2 linked regions of the Desulfocurvus vexinensis DSM 17965 genome follow. The protein of the gene in region 1 binds, or shares a complex with, the protein of each later gene. Links are inferred from orthologs where the notes say so. Each region holds a gene or a part of one and is shown on either strand. Other genes may lie near its edges.

Region 1 (4,997 bases):
GCCTGGGCCACGGGGCACTGAGCGCGCCGCCCGCCCCGGCGCGCCCCCATGCAGAAAAACCCGCCTCAAGGCTTGACATCCGCCGCCGTATCTATAAATACTGCGTCGCTTCTACACGAACTCAAGCAGACGGCAGCTCCGGCCAGGGGCGCCTTCGGCACGCAAGGAGACATACCACCATGGCCAAGAAACAGACCAGCACCATCCTGGAGTCCGCCGTCGTCAAGGACGGCATCCTGAGCCTCAACGGCGTCGAGATGCAGCAGATCATCGAGAAGTGCGAAGGCTGCGACCGCGTGGTGACCCACGAGACCGGCGGCAAGTACTGCGCGAGCTACGCCCAGCCCGCCGCCAAGTGGGGCCGCAAGGCGTGCAACTTCGCCACCCACGTCCGCGCCGAGGTGGATACCACCGGCAAGGTCAAGGTCAACCCGCTCAAGGCCTCCAAGCGCGCCGCCCGCGGTCGCTAGGCCCGGCCTCCTTCATGGATTCAGGGGCGGGCCTGGGCCCGCCCTTTTGTTTTCCTTCGCGCCGGGTGCGCGGGCCGTCCGGCGCACCTCTGGTCCACCACGCGGCCCCGGGCCGCGCCGACAACGGAGCCGCCCATGCCCCACGCCGTCCTGGAACGCATCGACACCCTGGCCCCCGAGGTCGTGGCCCTGCAACGCGCCCTGGTGGCCATCCCCGCCCTGGGCCCGGACAACGACGGCCAGGGCGAGACGGCCAAGGCCGAACTGCTGGTGCGCACCCTGCGCGACATGGGCATCGCCGACATCAAGCGGCTGGACGCGCCCGACGCGCGCGTGCCCGGCGGCCTGCGGCCCAACATCCTGGCGCGCATCCCCGGGCGCGACGCCTCGCGCACCCTGTGGATCATCTCGCACGTGGACATCGTGCCCCCGGGCAACCCCGAGCTGTGGGCCAGCGATCCCTACGAGCTGAAGGTGGACGGCGATTTCCTCGTGGGTCGCGGCGTGGAGGACAACCACGGCGGCATCGTGCCCTCCCTGCTGCTGGCCAAGGCCCTGCTGGACACGGGCACCACCCCGCCCATCACCCTGGGCCTTTTGCTGGTGGCCGACGAGGAAACGGGCAGCGCCTACGGCCTGGGGCATGTGGTGCGCGAACACGCCGAGCTGTTCGGCCCGCGCGACCTGTTCCTGGTGCCCGACTTCGGCGTGGCCGACTCCTCGCTCATGGAAGTGGCCGAAAAGAGCATGCTCTGGCTCAAGGTCGAGGTCTTCGGCAGGCAGTGCCACGCCAGCACCCCCGAGCAGGGTGTGAACACCCTGGTGGCCGCCGCCGATTTCATCCTGCGCACCCGCAGGCTGCACGACGAATTCCCGGCCACGGACCCGCTCTTCACCCCGCCGCACTCGACCTTCTCGCCCACGCGCAAGGACGCCAACGTGCCCAACGTGAACACCATCCCCGGGCACGATGTGTTCTACGTGGACTGCCGCGTGCTGCCGGGCTATCCCGTGGCCGACGTGCGCGAGGCCTTCGGGCGCATCGCGGCGGAGATCGAGGCCGAGCACGGCGTGCGCGTGGCCTGCGAGCCCGTGCAGGCCGAGCAGGCCGCCCCGGCCACCCCGGTGGACAGCGAGATCGTGCGCCGCCTGACCCCGGCCATCGAGGCCGTCTACGGCGTGACCCCCGCCCCGGCGGGCATCGGCGGCGGCACCGTGGCGGCCATCCTGCGCCGCGCCGGGCGCGAGGCCGTGGTCTGGTCCACCTGCGAGCACTTCGCCCACCAGCCCAACGAACGCTCGCGCATCTCCACCCAGCTCGGCGACGCCAAGGTCATGGCCCGCGTCCTGTTCGCCTAGCCCCGGCTTGCCCGGGTCGCCCGCGCCATGCCCGCCGCCAGCACCACCCCGGCCCTCAAGCCGCCCATGCCGCCCGTGCTGGACTGCGTGGTGGTCGGCGCCGGGCACGCGGGCTGCGAGGCGGCCATGGCCCTGGCCCGCCTGGGCCGCCCGACCCTGCTGCTGACCATCAACGTGGACCGCATCGGGCACCTGTCGTGCAATCCGGCCATCGGCGGGCTGGCCAAGGGCCACATGGTCCGCGAGATCGACGCCCTGGGCGGGCGCATGGGCATCTGGGCCGACCGCGCGGGCATCCAGTTCCGCACGCTGAACACCAGCAAGGGCCCCGCAGTACGCGCCACGCGCGCCCAGATCGACCGCGCGGCCTACCTGGCCGCCGTGCAGGCCGACGTGTTCGCCCAGGACAACCTCTGGGTGCTCCAGGACATGGCCGAGGAAGTCCTGGTGGAACACGGGCGCTGCGCCGGGATGCGCACGGCCCTGGGCCAGCGCCTGGCCGCCCGCGCCGTGCTGCTGACCACCGGCACCTTCCTGCGCGGGCTGATCCATGTGGGCGAGCGCAACTTCAGCGGCGGGCGCCTGGGCGACCCCGCCGCCCGGGGCCTGTCGGACAGCCTGCGCGCCCTGGGCCTGGCCCTGGGGCGCCTGAAGACCGGCACCACCCCGCGCCTGCTGGCCCGCAGCATCGACACCGCCGCCATGGAAGTGCAGCCCGGGGACGACCCGCCCAAGCCCTTCAGCTTCCATGCGCCGTTCTCGCCCCTGCCCCAGGTGCCCTGCCACATCACCTGGACCACCCCGGCCACCCACGAGGCCATCCGCGCGGGTTTTGACCGCTCGCCGCTGTTCACCGGGGTCATCCAGGGCGTGGGCGCGCGCTACTGCCCGTCCATCGAGGACAAGGTGGCCCGCTTTCCCGACAAGCCCCGGCACCAGATCTTCGTGGAGCCCGAGGGGCTTTCCAGCCCCGAGGTCTACCCCAACGGCATCCCCACCAGCCTGCCCCTGGACGTGCAAAAGGCCATGCTGGCCACCATCCCCGGGCTGGAGCGCGCCCAGATCGTGCGCCCGGGCTACGCCATCGAATACGATTTCTGCTTCCCCACCCAGCTCCTGCCGACCCTGGAGGCCAAGGCCCTGCCCGGGCTTTTCCTCGCCGGGCAGATCAACGGCACCTCGGGCTACGAGGAGGCCGCCGCCCAGGGCCTGTGGGCCGCGCTCAACGCCCACTGCGCCCTGGCCGGGGAGCCGCCCTTCCTGCCCGGGCGCGACGAGGCCTACATGGCCGTGCTGGTGGACGATCTGGTCACCCGGGGCACCGAGGAGCCCTACCGCATGTTCACCTCGCGCGCGGAGCACCGCCTGTTGCTGCGCGAGGACAACGCCGACGCCCGGCTGACCCCGGCGGGCCGGGCCCTGGGGCTGGTGGGCGACGCCCACTGGGCCGCCCACCGGGCCAAGATGGACGCCGTGGACGCACTTGTGGGCGCCCTGGAAACCGTGCGCATCCGCCCCGACGCGCCCACGCGCGACCTGCTGGCGGCCATGGGCGCGGCCATCCCGCCCCGGGCCGTGGCCCTGGCCGAACTGCTGCGCCAGCCCGCCCTGACCATCGAGGCCCTGGCGCCCTTCCTGCCCGCCGTGGAAACCGCCCGGCCCGACGCCCTGCGCGAGGCCGAAACGGTGGTCAAATACGCGGGCTACCTGCGCCGCCAAAAGGAGCTGGCCGCGCGCTCGGCAGGCCTGGAGTCCACGGCCCTGCCGCCGGACCTGGACTACGCCGCCGTGGCCGGGCTGACCCGCGAGGCCGTGGAAAAGCTCTCCCGCGTCCGGCCCCTGACCCTGGGCCAGGCCGGACGCATCTCGGGCATCACCCCCGCCGCCGTCACCTGCCTGGAGATCCACCTGCGCAAGCTGGCCCGCTGAGGGCGCGCCCGCGTTGCACGCCGCGCGCGCCCTTCCCATGTGCCGCAATTCCGGGTAACAGCCATGCCATAACCACCGCAGGGTGCGCCCTGTGCACTGGCAGCGGCCCCGCGCCCCGCCCGCGTGGACTTTTTCTTGCAAGGCCCTGGTGCGCGGCCGGGGCCCCGTGTGCCTGCGGCGCCGCGCCGCCCCGCGTGGCGACTGCGTCGGCGCGCCAATGCGCCCGGCTGGGGCTGGCGCCCGCGACGCCGCCCCCCGGCGGCGCGGTCGGGACCGGCCAAAAAACCGACGCCCGGCCCAGGGCCCGGGCCGCCCGGATGACGGGTACCCGGCAGCGCCGGACAACGCCGCCCGGCAGTCCCGCACGCATCCGGCTGGAACTTGAGGACGACCCGCAACCAAGCAGGCCTTTCGTGAACGCATCCGGCTTCCTGAGCAGCACCGCGCACCGGGCCCTGGAGCCCCTGGCCGCGAGCCTGGACCGCTCCTTCCTGAACACGGTGCAGGACCGCTTCAGCGGCACCGGCGCCTCGCCCGAGCTGCTGCGCATTGCACTGCTGACCCTGGCCGCAGCGGCGGCGGTGGGCGCACTGGTGTACCTGCTCAACCTGCTCGTCCTGTCGCGGCGGCGCCGCGCCCTGCCCACGGGGGCGGTGCAGGCGCCCTCGGAAATCCGCCAGATCTTCGACCAGGCCCAGACCCAGCGCGCCAAGATCGACCTATCCTTCTCGCGCAACCCCACCAAGGACCAGAGCGTGTCCTGCTCCCTGGAGCAGATCCGCGACGAGCACCTGGTGCTGGAGGTCACGGCGCGCATCGCGGCCAAGCCGCACTGGATCGGGCGCACGGTGCACTGCTACATGCGCGTCAGCCCGGGCCGCGATCCCCAGCGGGCCAACTACTATTTCTTCACCGCCGACATCGCCGGGCTGGCCACCCAGGCCGACGGCTCCCTGCGCCTGACCCTGACCATGCCCGACACCCTGCGCCTGCAACAAAAGCGCGTCCACCTGCGTCTGGACCCGCCCATGGAATACATGCTCGGGCTGGCCCTGTGGCCCGAACGCCAGGGCCCCGACGGCAACACCGAGACCAGCCTGAAGAAATGGGGCCGGCCCGTAATGCTGCTGCACGCCGCGCGCCGCGACCTGCTGCGCGTGGTCAACGTATCGGCAGGGGGCATGCGCCTGGACGTGACCCGCAAGGCCCTGCGCGAGACGGGACTTGAATTCGAGCCCG
Region 2 (3,922 bases), on another replicon or contig:
CTCCGACCACGGGCAGCCCCGGGTCGAGGGCTTCGACATGACCAAGGCCCAGGAATTCCTGCAAACGAACATCGGCGAGGACATGCATGCCGAGGCGCCCGTTCCCGGCCAGGGCCTGATGCTGCAAGCCTCGGTGGGGTTCCAGGCCAAGATGGCGCACTTTTCCGAGGCCTTCCTCAAGGACTTCTTCCGCAACGGCATCGTGGTGGACGGCGAGCGCATCGCGGGCACGGGGACCAACGATTACGAGGCCATGGAACAGGCCCTGGACCGGCTGGTCGGCCACTTCCCCAATGCCGAGGAAGCCGGGCGGGCGACCCGCGGGCTGTTCCAGGCCGCCGGGGCCTCCATCCTCAACGCGCTGCTCGCCGACCCCGCCACCGCAGAGCAGACCATGAAGACCTTCACGGCCCAGGGCAACAAGCTGAGCGACCTGCTGGAGTTCCGCATCACCTCGCGCGGCGGGGGGCAATACGACGTGCGCGTGGATCAGGCCATGCAGCGCAGCCGGATGGGCCCGGCGAGCAACCGCAACGAGCCCCTCGGCCTGAGTTCGCGCGTGGAGATGACCCTGAGCGGCTGCGACCAGCCGGGCACCGTGCCCACGGTCCAGGTGCACAGCTTCGACTTCTTCCTGGGCACCATGCGCCACTAGGGCCGCGCCCGCGCAGGAGAACCAGGGGGGTTGGGAACAAAAGCCTTTGGCGAGTGGCAGCTACGGCGAGGGAAAAGCACCATGTCTCGCGGGCGCGCCACCAGACGCCCCGGGCAGCGGAACAGCACGGGCGCGGGCCGTGGCCGCAAGGCTGCGGCCCGCGCGATGCGTGCGGGCCGGGCGGCGCGGGCGGCCTACGCGCCCGGGGCGCGCCAGGCGGCACGCAGGCAGGCAGGCAGGGATGCGGGCGCGCGGCGGCGCACGATGCGGGCGGGTGCCTGTTGCAGCCGGGGGCGCGATGCTCGCGGGCCGGGCGGGCCGACATGTTGTGAATAATAAAACAATATATTTGATGGCCCCAAACCCTGCCCCGTGGGGCAAAAAAGCTACAACACACTAGAATCAAAGAAAATCATGCCAAGATTCGCCCCGGATCACCTCGCGCGGCGCAAGATCACGTTAATAGCCTGAAATAAAAGGATTCATAATTTTTCCTTTCCGCTTCGCTTTTCGGTTGCAACGCCATGTGAAATTTATTACATGTGTCTTGCCGCCTGGTTTCAGGCCAACGGCAACACACACAAGTCAGGCATCACGCGGCCCCAGGCCGCAGCGACCGTTCCGGGGCACCACCCCCTTGCCCGTGCCAAGGCATATTCCCGGGCCTTGCGCACACCACGGCACCGGCCCCACGGTCCCCGACACGCGCTGACACCTCTGCGGTCCGGGGGCACCCCCCACAAACACCCCCGGCCCGGCCACACTCCCGCCCGGCGCACCCGCGCCGGGCGTCCTTTTTTTGGCCGGAAAGGCCAGCGCCCTTGCCCCCGGCGCACTGCATAGAACGAGGCCGCCGCCTGCGCCTGCCCGCGCGGACAGGCCCGCAGGACGGCTGGCGTGCGCCGCGCCAAGGACCCGCGAGGCCTGTAGGCCGCCCGGCGCCGCCTGATGATGCTGCGCTGCTGCGGACAGCATCGCCCTGCCGCTGGCCGCTGCGCCGCTGCGCCGCTGCGCTACTTGCCGATGCAGAAGGTGCCGAACACGCTGTCCAGCACTGCGGAGGGAGTGATTTCGCCGGTGATTTCGGCCAGGTGGGTGCAGGCCGATTCCAGGCCCACGCCCAGCAGGTCGTAGGGCAGGCCCACGCGGATGTCGGCCTCCAGGGCCACCAGGGCGTCGCGCGCGGCGGCCAGGGCCCGGGCCTGGCGCATGTTGGGCACCAGCTCGCCCGTGGCCGGGGCGGCGCCGCCAAGGGCCCGGGCGCGCAGCGCGCCGCACAGCGCCGTCAACCCCTGGCCCGTGCGCGCCGAGACCGCCACGGCCTCGAACCCCGCCCGGGCGAACCAGTCCGCCGGGTCGGCCCCGGCGCTGCGGGGCTGCGCGCCCGATGCCCCGGGGGCGGCCGCACCACCGGGCGCTTCGGGCGCGGCGGGCACTTCGGGGCTGGGCGCCGGGCCCGGGCCCGGTCCGGCGTCTCGCGGGCGGGCGCCCGGTGCGTGCGGCCCGGCGCCCGGGGCCCCGCCAGCGCCCGGCCCCTCCGGGCCCTGGGGTCCGTCCGCCGCCCCGGCCCCGCCCGGCTCCCCGGCCAGGTCGGTCTTGTTGAGCACCGCCAGCACGCGCCCCGGGCCCAGCTCGCTGGCCAGGGCCTGGTCCTCCCCGGCCAGGGGCCGGGTGCGGTCCACCACCAGCAGCACCACGTCGGCCCGCTGCACCAGCTCGCGCCCACGCTCCAGGCCCGCGCGCTCCACGGCGTCGCCGGTCTCGCGCAGGCCCGCCGTGTCCACCAGCCGCACGGGCAGGCCCTCCAGGTCCAGGGCCTCCTCGATCCAGTCGCGCGTGGTGCCGGGAATATCGGTGACGATGGCCCGCTCGCGGCCCAGCAGCGCATTCATCAGGCTCGACTTGCCCGCGTTGACCCGCCCGGCCAGCACGCACAGCACCCCCTCGCGCCAGACCCGCCCGCGCTCGAAGCCGCGCACCAGCCCGGCCAGCTCGGCACCCACCGCGCGCACCCCGGCCTCGAAGGCCTCCGGCGCCAGGCACTCCACCTCGTCGTCGGGGAAATCCACGGCCACGCACAGCTGCGCGCGCAGCTCCTCCAGCCGCGCACGCAGGGCCGCCACGCTGCGGCCCAGGCCCCCGGCCAGCCGCGCCTGCGCCAGGGCCGCCCCCGCCGCCGTGGGCGCGGCGATGAGCTCGGCCACGGCCTCGGCCTGGGTCAGGTCCATGCGCCCGTTGCAGAAGGCCCGGTAGGTGAACTCCCCGGGCTCGGCCATGCGCGCGCCGCAGGCCAGGGCCGCCCCCAGCACCGCGCGCAGCACCGCCGGGCCGCCATGGCCCTGCAATTCCAACACATCCTCGCCGGTGTACGAGCCGGGCCCGGGCATGAACGCCGCCAGCACCTCGTCCAGCCGCCGCCCCGCCGCATCGCGCACCCAGCCGTGGTGCAGCCGGTAGGGCAGAAACCCGGCGAACCCGGGCCGCGACGATTCAAACAGCTCCTGCCCCACCGCCCGCGCCCCGGGCCCGCTCACGCGCACGATGCCCACCCCGCCGCACCCGGGCGGGGTGGCGATGGCCGCGATGGTGTCCTGGGTCATGGCAAACTGGCGCATGGCCCGGGGTATACGCCAGGGGCGGATGTTTGCAAAGCGCCTGGGCCCGGGCGGGCGCGGGCGAAAGATCTCGTATGCAGATGCGCGCTTTCCTTGACGACCCGGGCCCGGGCGGCGCGGGCGAAAGCCCCGGGAGGGTGCGGCCCTGGCGCTGTGCGGGCCCACGCCCCGCGAAACGCGCCTTGGCGTTTGCACGGGGTTGCCGCGACCCTGCGCGGGCAAACGCCGCCGCCCGCCCCGCCGTCCCTTGCGCTCCCCGGTCGCCCCGCGCCCCGTTCCTTCGCCCGCCGCCGCTGCCCCGCAGCCCCCGGCGGTTGCCTTTCCGCCCCGGGGCGGATAACACTGGCCCCATGAACCCCACCGCCATCCGCCGCCCCGCCGTCCCGGTCCTGCTCGCGGCGCTGCTCGCGGCCCTGCTGCTGGCCGCCGGCTGCGCCCCGCGCGTTTCCCCGCCCGGCACCGTCATCGCCGACCTGCGCGACATGCCCCAGGACGCCGGGGCCTACATCGACCCGCTCACGGCCACCCGGCCCCTGCTGCCGCCGGACCAACACAAAGCCCTGGCCGACGACTACCGCCAGCGCTTCTTCGCCCCCTGGGCCCGCACGGCCCCGGCCCACGGCCCCAAGGAAGTCTTCGGCTTCCTCGACGG

What was found. Proteins that work in one complex are often made in the same cells at the same time.
Region 2: the proteins of mnmG (region 1) and mnmE are in contact, whole or in part, in a solved structure (PDB 9HIP), measured with the Escherichia coli proteins. The link is inferred for Desulfocurvus vexinensis DSM 17965 from one-to-one orthologs.

Annotation. Positions count from the first base shown.
Region 1 is NZ_JAEX01000005.1:238,672-243,668, reverse strand. The notes cover bases 1,372-4,326. They hold mnmG (tRNA uridine-5-carboxymethylaminomethyl(34) synthesis enzyme MnmG), read left to right. Parts: upstream 1,372-1,895; coding sequence 1,896-3,758; downstream 3,759-4,326. Other genes in these bases: G495_RS0106655 (PilZ domain-containing protein), read left to right, coding at 4,172-4,326; G495_RS0106665 (M20 family metallo-hydrolase), read left to right, coding at 1,372-1,829. Outside these bases: G495_RS0106675 (amidohydrolase), read left to right, coding at 1-21; G495_RS0106670 (PxxKW family cysteine-rich protein), read left to right, coding at 180-470; more of G495_RS0106665, read left to right, coding at 606-1,371; more of G495_RS0106655, read left to right, coding at 4,327-4,997. UniProt on the Escherichia coli protein: NAD-binding protein involved in the addition of a carboxymethylaminomethyl (cmnm) group at the wobble position (U34) of certain tRNAs, forming tRNA-cmnm(5)s(2)U34.
Region 2 is NZ_JAEX01000001.1:3,755-7,676, reverse strand. What follows is about bases 970-3,922. They hold mnmE (tRNA uridine-5-carboxymethylaminomethyl(34) synthesis GTPase MnmE), read right to left. Parts: upstream 3,271-3,922; coding sequence 1,669-3,270; downstream 970-1,668. Other genes in these bases: G495_RS16740 (SH3 domain-containing protein), read left to right, coding at 3,621-3,922. In the rest of the region: G495_RS0100025 (hypothetical protein), read left to right, coding at 1-655. UniProt on the Escherichia coli protein: Exhibits a very high intrinsic GTPase hydrolysis rate. Involved in the addition of a carboxymethylaminomethyl (cmnm) group at the wobble position (U34) of certain tRNAs, forming tRNA-cmnm(5)s(2)U34.